2 regions of the Magnetospira sp. QH-2 genome follow, and region 1 is predicted to be linked to the other one. Evidence: predicted binding sites of a transcription regulator. Region 1 holds the regulator's gene; the other holds the start of a gene.
The links. The regulator LexA, encoded in region 1, represses DNA repair genes until DNA is damaged. The targets are predictions, from matches to a motif close to ATGTTCTANTTTGGTTC.
Positions count from the first base shown of each region.

Region 2: MGMAQ_RS11560 (error-prone DNA polymerase) is a predicted target of LexA. The motif match lies at 2,567-2,583, and genes of this name have one in related genera.

Region 1 is NZ_FO538765.1:2,098,908-2,107,276, forward strand. It holds gene MGMAQ_RS09930 (aminodeoxychorismate/anthranilate synthase component II) at 1-381, shown strand, start outside; gene trpD (anthranilate phosphoribosyltransferase) at 378-1,403, shown strand; gene trpC (indole-3-glycerol phosphate synthase TrpC) at 1,396-2,199, shown strand; gene moaC (cyclic pyranopterin monophosphate synthase MoaC) at 2,202-2,678, shown strand; gene glp (gephyrin-like molybdotransferase Glp) at 2,680-3,873, shown strand; gene MGMAQ_RS09955 (hypothetical protein) at 3,969-4,361, opposite strand; gene lexA (transcriptional repressor LexA) at 4,523-5,239, shown strand; gene MGMAQ_RS09965 (IS110 family transposase) at 5,623-6,654, opposite strand; gene MGMAQ_RS09970 (ComEC/Rec2 family competence protein) at 7,023-8,369, opposite strand, start outside.
Region 2 is NZ_FO538765.1:2,445,959-2,454,327, forward strand. It holds partial or broken gene MGMAQ_RS11545 (IS1380 family transposase) at 1-493, opposite strand, end outside; gene MGMAQ_RS20735 (hypothetical protein) at 564-1,103, opposite strand; gene MGMAQ_RS11555 (hypothetical protein) at 1,096-2,271, opposite strand; gene MGMAQ_RS11560 (error-prone DNA polymerase) at 2,614-5,766, shown strand; gene ppc (phosphoenolpyruvate carboxylase) at 5,812-8,369, opposite strand, start outside.

The DNA of each region.
Region 1 (8,369 bases):
GCAGGCAAATTGCCTGTTCTGGGGGTCTGCCTCGGCCATCAATCCATCGGACAGGTCTTTGGCGGGAAAGTCGTGCGCGCGCCCACCTGCATGCATGGCAAACTGAGCCCGATCGCCCATACGGGAAAAGGGATTTTTGCCGGGTTGCGCAATCCCTTCACCGCCACCCGCTATCATTCCTTGCTCGTGGATCGCGAGAGCCTGCCCGATGACTTGCAGATCACGGCGGAAACCAAGGATGGCCTGATCATGGGATTGCAGCACAAGTCGCTGCCCATATTCGGTGTCCAATTTCATCCCGAGAGCATCGCTTCGGAGTTGGGGCACGACCTGTTACGAAATTTCCTGAAAATCACCTCCAAGGAGCCTTTGGCGGCATGAGCGATACGGCCCACTACCTAAAACCCCTTCTGGCCCAGGTGGCCGACGGCGTCTCCATGAGCGAGGACGAAGCGGCCCAGGCCTTTGAAATCATCATGTCCGGCCATGCCACCGACGCCCAGATCGGCGCCTTTTTGATGGCATTGCGGCTGCGCGGCGAGACGGTGGAGGAAATCACCGGCGCCGTGCGCACCATGCGCGCCAAGATGCTCACCGTCACCGCTCCGGACGGCGCCATGGATATTGTCGGCACCGGCGGCGATGCCTCGGGCACCTACAACATCTCCACCGCCTCGGCCTTCGTGGTCGCCGGTTGCGGCATCCCCATCGCCAAGCACGGCAACAAGGCCCTGTCGTCCAAGTCCGGCGCCGCCGACGTCCTGACCAGCCTGGGCGTGAATATCGGTGCTGAAATGGATGTGGTGGAAAAAGCCATAGCCGAGGCCGGGATTGGCTTCCTGATGGCCCCGCGCCATCATAGCGCCATGAAATACGTAGGCGCTCCCCGGGTTGAGATGGGAATCCGCACCATCTTCAACCTGCTCGGCCCCATGTCCAATCCCGCCGGGGTCAAACGGCAGATGACCGGCGTCTTCTCCCGTGACTGGGTCCGCCCCATGGCCGAGGTTCTGGGTCGCCTGGGCTGCGAGAAGGCCTGGGTGGTGCATGGCTCCGATGGTCTCGATGAACTGACCACCACCGGCCCCTCCTTTGTTGCCGAACTGAAGGATGGCGCAGTTGCCGAGTTCGAGGTCTCGCCTGCCGACGCGGGCCTGCCCATGGCGGCACCGGAAGACCTCAAGGGGGCCGACCCGGAAACCAACGCCAAAGCCCTGCGCGATGTGCTGGGTGGGACAGAGGGTGCCTATCGCGACGTGGTGCTGTTGAATGCGGCCGCCTCCTTGGTGGTTGCCGACAAGGCCGGGGATCTGAAACAAGGCGTGGCCCAGGCCGCCGACAGCATCGAGTCCGGCAAGGCATTGGCGGCATTGGACAAATTGGTCGCGCTGACCAATGGATAATGTGCTCGACAAGATCTGCGCCGACAAACGCGACCATGTGGCCCGCTGCAAGGCTGACCGCTCCCTGGCCGATGTGGAGCGTGCCGCCAAATCCGCCGAACCCACCCGTGGATTTGCCGAGGCCCTGACCCAGGCCGTGGCGGAAGGTGGACACGGCCTGATCGCGGAAATCAAAAAGGCGTCGCCCTCAAAAGGCCTGATTCGCGGTGATTTCGATCCCGAAACGTTGGCCGCCGCCTATGAGGCCGGAGGCGCTTCTTGCCTGTCCGTACTCACGGATCAACCCTACTTTCAGGGCCATGATGACTATCTGGTGGCTGCCCGATCGGTGGTCGATTTGCCGGTCCTGCGCAAGGATTTCATGGTCGATCCCTATCAGGTCACCGAGGCCAGGTCCTTAGGTGCCGATTGCATCTTGTTGATCATGGCGGCGCTGGATGACGGCCTGGCCAAGGAGCTTGAATCGGCAGCCATGGACTGGGGCATGGATGTGCTGATCGAAATCCACGATGGCGAGGAATTGGACCGGGCCTTGGCGCTGCGCTCTCCCCTGCTCGGCATCAACAACCGCAACCTCAAGACCTTGGAGGTCAGTTTGGCCACCACCGAGACACTGGCCCCCCGCGTGCCCACGGACCGCCATCTGGTCTGCGAAAGCGGATTGTTCTCCGCCAAGGACCTGCATCGCATGTCCAAAGTTGGCGCCCACCGGTTTTTGATCGGTGAGTCTCTGATGCGTCAACCGGATGTGGCGGCGGCGACCAAGGCCATCCTCGCCCCGATCGAGGACCTCTGAGAATGGCGGAATTCTCTCATTTTGACACCAATGGCAACGCGGTCATGGTGGATGTGTCCAAAAAAGACAGCACCGAACGCACCGCCACGGCCGAGGGAAAGGTTTTGGTCTCGCAGGAAACCATGGACCTGATCCAGGGCAAGGGCTTCAAGAAAGGCGACGTGCTCGGCGTGGCCCAACTGGCCGGCATCATGGGCGCCAAACGGACCCCCGATCTGATTCCCTTGTGCCACCCCCTGGCCCTGACGTCGGTCAAAGTCGATCTGTCGTGCGACCTGGTGGATACCGCCGTGGTCATTTCCGCCACCTGCAAGCTGGCCGGTAGGACCGGGGTGGAGATGGAAGCCCTGACAGCCGTCGCGGTCGCCGCCCTGACCGTCTATGACATGTGCAAGGCGGTGGACAAGGGCATGCGGATCACCGACATTCGGCTCACCCACAAGGCCGGAGGCAAATCCGGCACCTATGAGGCCCCCTGATATGATTTCGGTTGCGGAAGCCCTAGAAACAGTCCTTTCCGGTATCGTAACATTATCGGCGGAGACAATCTCCGTCGCCGATGCGGTGGACCGTGTGTTGGCCGAGGATGTCTCGGCCCGGCTCACCCAGCCGCCCATGGCGGTTTCGGCCATGGATGGTTACGCGGTGCGGGCTTGCGACGTGAAATCGGTCCCCACGGCCTTGACCTGCGTCGGCGCCGCTCCCGCCGGAGGGACCTATGAGGGTGCGGTCTCCGAGGGCGAATGTGTGCGAATCTTCACCGGCGCCCCCATCCCCGCCGGGACCGATGCGGTGATTATGCAAGAAGACACCGCCCGTGAGGGCGACCGGGTGTTGGTCAAGGAACCCTACCAGAGCGGCAAATTCGTCCGCCAGGCGGGCTTGGACTTTTCCGCGGGCAAAGTGCTTTTGCGCGCCGGGCATCGGCTCAAGGCCCGCGATATCGGGCTCTGTGCTGCCATGAACGTGCCTTGGCTCCGGGTAACCCGAAAGCCCCGGGTGGCAATCTTGGCCACCGGTGATGAATTGGTCATGCCCGGGGACCCGGTGGGGCCAAGCCAGATCATCAGCTCCAATAGCCTGGCCGTGGCCGCCTTCGTGCGAAAGCTTGGGGGCGACCCGCTTGACCTGGGTATTGCCCGCGACACCCCGGAGGCCTTGGATTCATTGCTTGCCGGCGCTGACCGGGCGGATCTTCTGGTGACCTTGGGGGGCGCGTCTGTAGGCGATCATGATCTGGTTGTCGATGGTCTGACCGAACGCGGCTTTGAACTGGGCTTCCACAAGATCGCCATGCGTCCCGGCAAGCCCTTGATCTTTGGTCATGTGGGCAGTACGGCTGTGCTCGGTCTACCGGGCAATCCGGTCTCGGCAGGGGTGACGTCCGTGCTGTTCTTGCGCCCGGCCTTGGAAAAGATGGCCGGCCTGCCGCCCTCGGCTCTCCCCCGGGATACCGCGACGCTGGGCTGCGACCTGCCGGAAAACGACCGGCGACAGGACTATCTGCGCGCCGATTTGTACCGGGAACGGGACGGCACCTTCATTGCCACCCCTTTCGACAAACAAGACAGCGCCATGCTGGCTCTCTTCGCCCGCGCCGACTGTCTGGTGGTGCGCACCCCCTTCGCCCCGCCCGCCAAGGCCGGTGACAAGGTTGATATCATTCGGTTCTAGATCACGTCATGTTTGATCGGATTCGATCAAACATGACGTGATCGATTCCAATAAGGTCGCGCGTGTCTAGCGGGTCCGATTGGACCCGACATGCGCTAGCGGAATACCCGCATGGCAATGTTGACCACCCGCATCTGTTCGGTGGTCAGGTTGACCCCCCGCTGCCGCACCGCGACCAGATCCACCACCATGTTTTCCCGCTGAGGCTCCAAGGCGTATCGGCACAAGATGGTATCGCGCTGCATGGTCGGCTGGGCCTGCCGTTGCGATGTCACGGCCACACGATAGGGAATCGTGATGTTGAGGCTGCCTTCGCCCTCCCAGACCCGGGGCTCATCGGCGGTGGTTTCACCCAAATTCCGATTGAGGAAATTCAGCACCGTCGTGCAATGGCGGGTTTCCATCACACCGGGGGCCAGCTCCTCGGCACAGGCTCCCAGCAACAGCAAAGGCGATATCAATAGGATCCAGGCCAAAAATGGTCGCATGAAGGCTCCATTGGTTTGGGTCTCCAGAATACCCGTTTGGACGAAGAAGGAACAGAGATCCCTTGACCTTGAGATGGAACTAAAGTAGAACGAGTATTGAGTTTGGCTTTTGTTCCCTGCCCCTTGCCGGGATGGGACCCATTGAACGGGAAACCGCACGGATGTTGACCAAGAAACAGTATGAACTCCTGACCTTCATCGATGCCCGCCTACGGGAATCCGGAGTCTCGCCCTCCTATGACGAGATGAAGGACGCCTTGGGACTGGCCTCCAAATCAGGCATTCACCGGCTGATCACCGGCCTGGAGGAACGCGGCTTTATCCGCCGCCTGCCCCATCGGGCTCGGGCGCTCGAAGTGGTCAAGCTGCCGGAAAACATCGACGATGCCCTGCCCCCGGCCCCGGCAAAAACCCGCGATGCCTTTGCCCCCAACGTCATTCAGGCCGATTTCCGCATTCTCGGCTCCGAACCGGCGCGGCCTTCCGACGACACGGTCCGCTTGCCGCTTTATGGGCGCATTGCCGCGGGCACCCCAATCGAAGCCCTGCGCGACCCGGGCAGCGCGGTGGAAGTTCCCGCCGGGCTGCTGGCTCAGGGACGCGGCGATCACTATACCCTTGAAGTGGATGGGGATTCCATGATCGAGGCAGGCATTCTCGATGGCGACACGGTGATCATTCAGCAATGCAGCGCCGCCGATACGGGCGAGATCGTTGTGGCCTTGGTGGAAAATCAGGAAGTCACGTTAAAACGGCTGCGCAAGAAGGGGCACTCCGTGGCTCTGGAACCGGCCAATGCCCGCTACGAAACCCGCATCTATGGCCCGGATCAAGTGCAGATTCAGGGGCGCCTTGTCGGTCTGCTGCGCCAGTATTGATCCTTGTGTGGATTTTGGAATCGATGTTCCTTTCGGTGCCCACGCCAATCAATGATAGGACCCTCGTTTCCATCAAACGAGTGCGTGCCGGGTCCAATTGGACCCCTTGGACAGGCGCGACGTGATCTAACAGGCTGCTTCTGTAATCGAGTCATTTGAGTCAAGCTGATTTCCAAGCCGTCGGTTTGAACCTGGGGTATGTGGCGCCCTTTGCTTCTGTCCGCGGTCGACGTCGTCGCCGCATGATGGGGATCAAGGGGGATCGGGTGCAGCAATCTGAAAAGCGTGGTCTTACGCCACTGCAGCCTGCGCGCTGTCATCCGAGCCCCGCGCGTCGCCACGCGTCCTGGCCGCCCTTCAGGCGATCTCGGTTTTCGTTGTGTTTAGATGGCGGTCTCCTCCTTGCGGTACTGGAAGTCCGTGCCGTCGATCCACATGCGATGCATGATTACGGCGAGACGCCGGGCAACGGCTACCTTGGCGCGTTTCATCCCGCGCCTTTTGGCGACCGCGAGCCCCCAGTGTTTGAGCCAGGACCAACGGCGGGTTCGAGTGAGAAGTGCATTGGCGGCCTCGAACAAAAGCCAACGAACCATGGCATCTCCGCACTTGCTGATGGGGCCGCTTCGGTCCTGCTCTCCCGAGGCGTATCTGCGTGGGACAAGCCCGAAGTGGGCGCCGACCATGACCGACTTTTGAAACCGTTCCGGCACGTCGAGTCCTGTCCTGAAAGCGAGGGCGGTAACCGGGCCGACGCCGGGAACGGTCATCAGGCGTCGGCAAACGCTATCATCGCGCGCAGCGGCATGAACCTGCCGGTCGAGCTTGTCGAGTTGTTCGAGCAAGGCTTGGCGCGCAAGCAAGAGCGGCTCGGCGGCTGCGCTGAGGTGCGGGTTATCAGCCGTCAATTCCCGAACCCGCGCCGCGAAAAGGCGTCCGCGCGCCATACCGACCTTGAGGCCGAAAGCTTTCAATGTTCCTCGTACCGTATTGGACAACTGACGGACCTGATGAACCAGGGTCTCCCGATGGGTCAGCACCATCCGGAGCTCCTGACTGCGCGCGGTCTTGACGTGGGTCGCGCGGTACAAACCGGTCCGCATCGCCTGGCTGATCAAGCGGGCGTCGCGACGGTCCGTCTTGACTGGGCTGGCGCTGGCAAAGGCCTTCATTTGCCGGGTCTCGATACAAATCACAGGGAGGCCCCGACTGGACAGTCCTGCGTACAGCCAAGGCGCCAGAGGGCCAGCTTCCAACCCAATTCGCGCAAAGCCACGCCCGCTTTCCTCGAGCCAAGTGGCGACCGCCTCGGGTGTGCTTGACACCTTGCCTTCGCGAATGACGGTTCCCTTTGCATCAATCTCACAGATCGAAATGCTTGCCATCGATACGTCCATTCCAACAAAATACTCCATGGCTGGTCTCCTCTGTTCCATGTCCAGGAATTGACCCGGATACTTGATCAAGACCGAGTGTGGAGACCAGCTGACTGTCTAGCGCGTGTCGGGTCCAATCGGACCCGCTAGACACGCGCGACCTTATTGGAATCGATCACGTTTTTCGTGTTTGATCGAATCCGATCAAACACGACGTGATCTAGGCAATCCCTGACTGCTCGATTACCGCCATCTGAAAAAGTATTGTCCAACGGCCCGCCTCGCCCTTCGACAAGCTCAGGGTGAGGCTAACATGTTGAAAGTTCAAAATCCCTCATGCTGAGCTTGTCGAAGCATGTGTCGCCACAGGCTCGAAATCGGACTTCTTCAGCAGCCTGCTAAAGTATTTAGCCTTCGGTACCGGGAGATTTTCCGTTTTCGCCGGGCCGCGGCTTGTCGGGGCGCAGGACCCAGGGACGATCGCCCCGGCGCCCGTTGACGCTGTCCACCCGTACCGATCCATCCGGGTTCAGCCACAGGGCATGACTGCCGCCGCGCCACAGATCGAATCGGTCGATCACCACCCGGGCGGAAGGACAGCGCCCACGCACCGGCACAGAGCTGACCACCACGTTCGCCGTCCGGCAATCATCGTCCAGCGCTTCGGCTTCGCGTACCAAGGCGACCATGTGGGGGTCGTTACGCAGAATACAGCCAAAAGAATCACACGAAAAAACAGCCGGTTGGCGCGGCGCGAAGCCTTTCCAGGATATGGCCTCGGGCACCGCTTCCCGGTCCATCCAGGATTGCCTGAGGAAATTACCTCCGCGCAGGCTGGAAAAAGCCAGTTGGCCGTCGGGCAAACGCACGGCCATCTGCTTGCCCTGTCCATCCACCAAAATATCCGGTGGCGGCATATGGGACAGAGCCACGCCCCCCGCCACCAATCCCAAGGCACCCAAGTAGCGCCATCGCCGCCGCCACAGGCACATCCAGGTGCCCCCCAGGGCCACGACGGCCACGCCCCAGCCCGGCAGGCCGGGAAACAGCACCACCGAGCCCTCCATGCCCGCCACCCAATGGGCAACGGCCACCACGCCCTCAATCCCCCACCCCATGGGCACCAGAGCCAAGGACTCCAGCCCCAAAGGTGCCAGCACATAGGCCATCAAGGCCCAAGGCATGATCCATAGCGCGGTAAGCGGCACGGCCAGCAGGTTAGCCAACAACCCGAAAGTGGCCATACGATGAAAATGATGGATGGCAAAGGGCGCGGTCGCCAATCCGGCAACTATGGTGGTCAGCGCCACCGCTGCCAAATAGAGCCCTGGCCCGCGCCACCACCAAGCTCCTGTCCGGCGCCCGGCGGCCAGCCGCTTTCCCATGATTTCATAGACCGCCACCAAGGCCATGGCGGCGGCGAAAGACATTTGAAAACTGGGACCCAAGAGGGATTCCGGCTGGATCAGGAGAACCACCGCCGCCGCCCAGGCCAATCCGCGCATGGAGAGTCCCTGGCGATCCAGCAGAACCCCCATCAGCACCAGCCCGACCATCAAAAAGGCCCGTTGGGTCGGCACCGTTGCCCCGGTCATCTGCGCATAGCCAAAGGCCACAAGGATCGCCGCCAGGGCGGCCCATTTCTTCACCGGGTACCGCAACGCCACCGCCGGAATCAAGGCCAGCAAGGCACGCAATGAAAAAAACGCCAATCCGGCCACCAGCCCCACATGCAACCCTGAAATGGCCAGCAA
Region 2 (8,369 bases), 350 kb from region 1:
GCCGCCGTGAACCGCATCGCCGGTGTCGTCGATGTCGAGCGTGATGTGTTCGGGAACGCGGGCGAAGTTTCGCAAAACAGATCGATCATCGACAAATCCATGCGGGCCAGTTGCCGCCAGGTCGGCGCGTTCTCCAACCGCGACAGGGTCGGCTGGCTCATCAAGTCCCGGCCCTCTCCGACAGCCGCCCGCAGGCCAGCTTGAAGGCCGGATCGACGCGCAGGGCGTCCAGATCGTCGCAATCCTCATAGCCGCAGGCAATGGCGAACATCCGCGCCCGGATCATATCGTCGAAACCATGGATCACACTCCCCGGATCGCGGGTGTCGGGAAGATGCGAGGCCAAAAGATCGGCCAAACCGAGGTCACGTTCGATCTCGCGCAGAACCAGAACGCCGCCGTCGGATGACAAACGGCCGCCGTCGAAACGGGCGTGGATTTCCTTGCCGCCGACGGGTGACAAACCGGGCAGATATGGGCTAAATTCCTTCATGGCGACCGTAGGTGAAAATGGTGTCGTGGTTTTGGCTTGGACACCATAAACTCTACGATAATTCAACCATTTAAGCTACGTTCGCCACCCTTTTCGGCCACGGATCGTGAATAATTCGGGCTAGATCCCTACCCACCTTATTATTGTATAGATCCATCAATCGCTCATCATCTGGATTCTCGCTACTGATTTCATGAGCATCTGAAATACTCTTCGCCCTATCGGCACCGAGCGGCTTCGCCATCTTGTAGCTCCACAAACCATGCCGGAACGCATCCACTTCATTGTTGTGGAGATTTTGCGTTTTATACTCATTGGCGGTGGCTGCCTTTGCATCATTGGCAAATCCGTGCGCCTCAAACGCAGACTGCGGATCATCGAAAGCTATCCCCCAATGCCCCTGACCACCTGGATTGAATCCCAGACGTCCATAGAGATCCCCCGGATCAACAGGTTGATTGGTTGGATGTTGGAACGGTGTTGATTGAGAAGCAGGTTGGGTTGGATTGGATGATAGTTTATGGGCTTGTATCCTGTGCAGATTCGGGTTCTGGTTGGGGTTGGCGATGTGCCGTCCCTGGGCATCATACCAGTTTCCATGCTCATCCATGGAGACCCCTTGGGCCGGTTCCCGCAGCCCATAGTGCGCCTCGACCAGGCGCACAAGGTCCGGATCGGCCGTCGGGCCCGAGGCGCTTGATCACATCATCGGCGCGCTGGCGGTTGATCCTGGCGTCTTCCGAGCGGGCGCCATCGGCGCCGAAGGGGGCATGGCCCGTGGCATGGCCCGTGGGCGCGCCGACTTCGCTGTTGAGCTTGTAGAACGCGGTGGTTTCGGTCTGGATATCCTCGTTGGTCCAGTAGTCCTCGGCCCAATGGAGGCGGCGCTGATCCGCATGGGTGCGCTCGGCCACCGGCTTGGCGCGGATGGCCCGGATTTCCTCGGGCTTGGGCGGGGCCATGCCGTCCCAGGTATCCTCGGGATCGGATTGGAGTGGTGGCGGGCTCTTGGCCAGGGCCTGTTCGACGTGGATGGGCGTTTCCTCTGGCCTGCGCGGGATGGCGGGTTGCGGTGCCGGTTGCGGCGCCGATCGCACGGGTGTCACGCCCAGCTTGCGGGCCAGGAAGCCGGGTTGGGCCTGGGTTGCCTGGGCCTGCTTTGCTTGGGCCTGCTTTGCCTGGGCCTTTTGGGCCTGCATGCGGGCCTGGTGGGTCTTGCGGGCCTGGGCCTCCTGTTGGCGTTCGGCGACCTGGGCCTGGCGGCGGGCTTGGATCCGCTGGCTGGCGGCTTTTTGCTCGGCGGCTTTCTTATCCTGATGGAACTTCCAGGCGGCATCGGAATCGGCCTGGGCCGCCTTGAGATTGGCCGCCTCCTGGCGCTTGTTGAAGGCCCGGGTCTGGCGGTCGGTGGGATCGGCGCCGAGGGTCGGGGCCGCCAAAGAGGACGGAGCCAGGGGATCGGCAAGGGTCGGCGCTGGTAAGGGCGCGGGGGCTCCTTCGACGGGCTCAGGATGAAGGGTTGGGGCCTCAGGATGAAGGGTCGGGACCTCATCGAACAGCGACCCGCCCCTCAGGGAGGTGTCCGAGCCATAAGATGACAGGCCACCGCCGAAATCGGGTGTCGTGCCGAAGTCCGGGGACTGGTTCGCCAAGGGCGCCGGGGCGCTGGGCTGGCTTTCGCCGAAGGAAAACAGGGAATTGTCCGACGAAGAGGCCCCCTTGGAGCCCTTGGCGCCCTTGGTGGCGGAATCTGGCATGGCGCTATCGAGACTTCCCATGAGGAACTCCTTTCGTGATTGGGTCGAGGATATAAGCGCCTAATGGCACCTTTTTATTCCGATGAATTGTTTTTGTTCCCTTCATACTTTGCTCTAAATAGGAATTTATCAAGAACTTTAATCGGAAAAGAAGGTATTTCCCACCTTAGCCATGATCATGGGCGGTTCAGAGCACTCCGTCAGGACCACAGTCGCTCTACCTCTCCTCTCATCCTCCCCAATCCTGCCCAGAACTGCGTAGGCGTAACACATACTTTCCGCGAACCTTCTCACCTCCCTCCCCTGTCATCCTTCTGGACTCAAAAAGAACATTTAATGTACATTTATCCCAAGGAGACTCCCATGCCCGATGCCCCCGGCTATATCGATCTACAGGTGACCAGCGCCTATTCGTTCCTGCGTGGGGCATCCCATACGGAGGAGCTGGTCAACACGGCGGCCATGCTGGGGCGGCGGGCCATGGGGCTGAGCGACCGCAACTCCCTGGCCGGGGTGGTACGGGCCCATGTGGCAGCCCGTGCGGCGGGCATCCGGCTGATCGTCGGTGTGCGACTGGATCTGATGGATGCGCCGTCGCTGCTGGTCTACCCCCGCGACCGGGCGGCCTACGGGCGGCTCTGCCGGATGCTGACCACCGGGCGCAGGCGGGCCAGAAAAGGCGAATGCCACCTAACCCAGATGGACCTGGGCGATCTGGGGACGAATCAGGTGGTCATCGCCCTGCCGCCACCAGAGAAAACGCAAGAGGAGATACAAGAGACCTTCCCAGACTGGCTATCCAGCCTGAAAAATAAGTTTAGAAATTTTCTGTATCTTGCTGTTTCAAATAGATTTGATGGGGAGGATAACGCCCGCTTGGAGAGGGTCGCGACTTGGGCGGGCACGGCAGACATCCCCCTGGTCGCCACCCATGACCTGCTCATGCACCACCCGGACCGGCGCCCCTTGCTGGATGTGATGACGGGGATCCGGCGCCATGTGACCCTGGATCAGGCGGGTCTTCAGCTCTCCCCCCATGCCGAACGTCACCCCAAGCGGGCCGAGGTCATGGCACGATTGTTCCAGGCCTATCCGGAAGCCTTGGCGAACACGCTGGAGATTGCCGAGACCTGCCCCTTCTCCCTGGACGAATTGCGCTACGAATACCCCGAGGACCCGGTGCCCGCGGGCCGCACGGCACAGGAGGAACTGGAGCACCAAACCATGCTGGGCGCGGAGACCCGCTATCCCTGGGGTGTCCCCCTTAAAGTGATGGATCAGATTAAGCACGAGCTCAGCCTCATCCATCAATTGAGCTTTGCCCCTTACTTCCTTACAGTTCATGACATTGTTCAGTTCGCTCGAGGGCGCGGCATCCTTTGTCAGGGGCGCGGCTCGGCGGCCAATTCGGCGGTCTGCTACTGCCTGGGCATCACGGCGGTGGACCCGGACCGCATCGAAGGGCTGTTCGAGCGCTTCGTCTCCGCCGAGCGTGGCGAGCCTCCTGATATCGATGTGGACTTCGAGCATGAGCGCCGCGAAGAAGTCATCCAATATATCTATGAAAAATACGGTCGCGAGCGGGCCGGGCTGACCGCCGCCGTGATCACCTATCGCGGCAAGAGCGCCTTGCGCGAGGTGGGCCGCGTGCTGGGTTTTTCCGAGGATCTGATCGTCGCCATGCAGGGGGCGGGCTGGCGACGCTCGTTGGAAGATATCGAGGCCGGGCATCTGCGCGAGGCCGGGCTCGATCCGCGCGACCCGGGCATTCGCCGCTGGTTGGCCCTGGCCGCCGAACTGACCGGATTCCCGCGCCACCTGACCCAGCATACGGGCGGCTTCGTGCTGACCCGGGGGCCGCTCTGCGAGGTGGTGCCCATCGAGAACGCCGCCATGGACGACCGCACGGTGATCCAGTGGGACAAGAACGACCTGGATGCCCTGGGCATTCTCAAGATCGATGTGCTGGCCCTGGGCATGCTGACCTGCGTGCGCAAGGCTTTGGACCTGATTGCCCGGCACGAGGGCAAGCGCCTGGGCCTGGCCGACATTCCACCCGAGGACCCGGCGACTTACGAAATGTTAAGCCGGGCGGACTCGGTGGGGGTATTCCAGGTGGAAAGTCGGGCCCAGATGTCCATGCTGCCGCGTCTCAAGCCTAAGGTGTTCTATGACCTGGTGATCGAAGTGGCCATCGTCCGCCCCGGCCCCATCCAGGGGGACATGGTGCATCCCTACCTGCGACGGCGGCAGGGCAAGGAGGTCGTGACCTATCCGTCCAAGGAACTGGAACAGGTACTGGGCAAGACCCTCGGCGTGCCTTTGTTCCAGGAACAGGCCATGCGCATCGCCATCGTCGGCGCCGGGTTCACCCCCGCCGAGGCCGACGGCCTGCGCCGGGCCATGGCCACCTTCCGCCGCTTCGGCCAGATCCATAGCTATGAACAGCGCTTCCTCGAAGGCATGGCGGCCAAGGGCTACGAGCCGGAGTTCGCCGCCCGCTGCTTCAAACAGATCGAGGGCTTCGCCGACTACGGCTTTCCGGAAAGCCATGCCGCCAGCTTCGCCTTACTGGTCTATGTGTCGGCCTGGCTGAAATGCCATCATCCGGCGGCTTTCGCCTGTGCCCTGCTTAACAGCCAGCCCATGGGCTTCTATGCCCCGGCGCAGATCATCCGCGATGCCCGTGATCATGGGGTGACAGTCTATCCGGTGGACATCAATTATTCCGATTGGGACAACAGCCTGGAGTCCGCTCCCGACGGCAGCCCCGCCCTGCGCCTGGGCCTGCGGCAGGTGAAAGGACTGGCCGCCATCGATGGCGAGGCGCTGGCCGCGGCGCGGGGCAACGGCTATGGCGAGTTGGCCGATCTCAACCGGCGGGCCGGGCTAAAGCGCGGGCCACTGACCGCCCTGGCCGAGGCCGATGCCTATGGCTCGTTGGGGCTGCCCCGGCGGCAGGCCCTATGGGCGGTGAAGGGGCTTGATTGCGATCCCCTGCCCCTGTTCGCTTTCGCGGATGACCGTGAAACCCCCGTGATCCTGCCCGAGGAAAGCCTGGGCGAGCAGGTGGTGGCGGACTACAAGAGCCTCTATCTGTCCCTCAAGGCCCACCCTGTGGGCGTATTGCGCGACCAGTTCCCCATCGGGGTGATGCCCTGTGCCGAACTGGAAAGAGTCCCCACGGATCGCCCAGTGACGGTGGCCGGATTGACTATTGGGCGACAACGCCCCGGTGGCGCCAACGGGGTGATCTTCGTCACCCTGGAGGACGAGACCGGGGTGGCCAACCTGATCGTCTGGCCAACCGTGTTCGAGCGCCTGCGCCGCCCGGTCCTGCGGGCCGGACTGATGATTGCCACCGGCATGGTGCAACGGGAAGACCGGGTCATTCATGTGATCGTTCGGGATGTGCAGGATGCCACGCCATTGCTGCTGGGGCTGGACCGACCGGAATCCGTGCCACAATCGGTCGAGCCCCGCAGTCTCGGCCTGCGGTCCCGGGATTTTCATTGATGGCCATGGTCCATGTCCGGCCCCGCGGGGCCGGGATCGCACCGGCTACCCGGTATTCCGCATTCCCGTGGCCAGGGCATTGATGGATCGCAACAACGGCGTCAGCCAGCGCGTGGCTTCCTTGTCATGGTCTGCTGGAATGGACCGGTACCGGCGGAGCAACGCCACCTGGATATGGTTGATGGGATCCAAATAAGGGTCTCGCCAAGCCAAGGATAGCTTGAGCCGCGGATTTTCCCCCAGCAAGTCCCCCACACCCGACACCGCCTTGATCTTGTCGATGGTCACATCATGCTCTTCGCGGATGCGCGAGAAGAACAACTCAGTCACGGCGGCATCGGCACAAAGGCCCGCATAGGCTTGCGCGATCGAGAATTCCGATTTGCCCAGGGCCATCTGACAGTTCCCCAACAGCGCCTTGAAATAGGGCCATTCCCGGTACATCTCCGCCAACAGCGCCCGCTTGCTTGGCTCGTCGCCGCACCAGGAGTTCAAAGCGCTGCCAATTCCGTACCAAGCCGGCAGGGTCTGGCGCGCCTGGGCCCAGGCGAATACCCAGGGAATGGCGCGTACCGAGTACTTGGAGCGGTCGGTCTTCTTGCGATGGGACGGGCGCGAACCGATGTTGAGCAACCCGATTTCCGACACCGGCGTGCCTTCATAGAAATAATCCATGAACCCAGGCGTATGGTCGGTCAGGGTGCGATAGGCATCCTCGCCGCGTCGGGCAAGGCTTTCCATGGTCTCCACATACGCCGCCGGATCGGGCGTGCAGGTTACGGTCAGGCAGCGGCTGGCCTTGATCAGCCCGGAGATCCCGACGGTCAGCTCATAGAGCGCCGTATAAGGATCGGCATACTTGGCCGAGAGCACTTCACCTTGTTCCGTGAACTTGATGGACCCGTTCACGGTCCCTGGAGGCTGGGCCAGGATGGCGTCATGGGTGGGGCCACCGCCGCGCCCGATGGTGCCGCCGCGCCCGTGAAAGATACGGCATTCCACGCCGTGTTTGGCCGTCATGGAGGCAATGCGTTTCTGCGCCTTGTAGAGCCCCCAGCTGGAGGCCAGAATGCCACCGTCCTTGCAGGAATCCGAATAGCCGAGCATCACTTCCTGACAATTGCCCGAGACATCCAACAAAGTCCGATAGGCCGGTTGATCCAACAGGCTACCCAGGACCTGTTCGATGCGTTCCAGGTCGTCGATGGTCTCGAACAGCGGCGCCACGATAATATCGCAATGCCAGTCTCCATCGGTGCGTCGACCGCAAAGTCCGGCAAATCCGGCCAAAAACAACACCTCCAGCACATGGCTGGCCTGATGGGTCATGGAAATGACATAGGCGCCGAAGGTCCGGGGACCGATTTCGTCGCGCACCGCCTTCATGGTGGCCATCACGTCGAGCACCTCGCGGGTATCCTCGGACAGATCATCCACATAAAGGATCGGCGTCCCGCCATGGGCCAGCAGATCACCCAACGCTTTCATCCGTCCGGCTTCATCCAGGGACCGGTAGTCGGGCAGATTGGGTGCGGTATCAAACAGCTCAGCCACAGCTTCGGTATGACGCCCGGATTCCTGGCGGATATCCAGCCGGGTCAGAGAGAATCCGAAGGTCTTGACCTGGATCAGCAGATCCTTGATCTCGGCATCGGCCAGATTGCGGTCACCATGGCCGATCAGGGATTGGCGGATGACCTCCAGGTCGTCGATGAAGGCCAGCTCATCCTTGTAGCCGACCCCGAGGCCGGGGTCCGGATGACCGAGCAACAACTCATCCAACCGGGCCAGTCTTTGGTCCAAACGATGGCGCATGAGCATCAGTTTGCGGCGGTAGGGTTCGTCCTGATAGAGCCAGGGCCGATCATGGAACGTGGCATCGACCAGAGCGTCGTCCGCGGCAAGACTCTCGGCGAAAGCTTTGGAAGGCGTGATCAGGCTGTCCGAATGGGTCAGCAAATCGACCAGATCGCCCACCCGTTGACAGTATTCCGCCGTTACTTCGCGAGCCTGCAACCGTACGGCCGCCTGGGTGACGTCATGGGTCACGTTGGGATTGCCGTCCCGGTCGCCGCCAATCCAGGAACCGAACTGCAAAAAGGCCGGGATTTCCACATTCTGGGAGCCGCCCTCGTCGCCATAGACCGTATCGATGGCCATCTCCAGGTTCCGATAGACCTTGGGCACCATATCCAACAGCGTTTCGCGGAAATAGAACAATCCGGCGCGTACTTCGTCAATCACCCGGGGCTTGTGGGTGCGAACCTCGTCGGTCTTCCACAGGATCTGAATCTGATTGCGGATGGCGCGCATGATGACTTCGCGCTGATGCCCGGCCAGCAGCGGATTGTCCAGCGCGCGAGCCAGGTCCCGCAACCGCCCTTGCGCCTCCAGCAAAGTCCGCCGCTTGGCTTCGGTGGGATGGGAGGTGAACACCGGCTGATAGTTCAGTTGATTGAGCAGGTCTTGCAACTGATCCAGACGAACTCCTTCGTCGCGCAGTCCGCGCAGGGTTTGGTCAAAGGAGCCATACCAAAGGCGTTCGTTGCCGTCTGTCTGTTCCAAGCGGGACAGGTGGGACCATTCCTCCTCGGCAATATTGG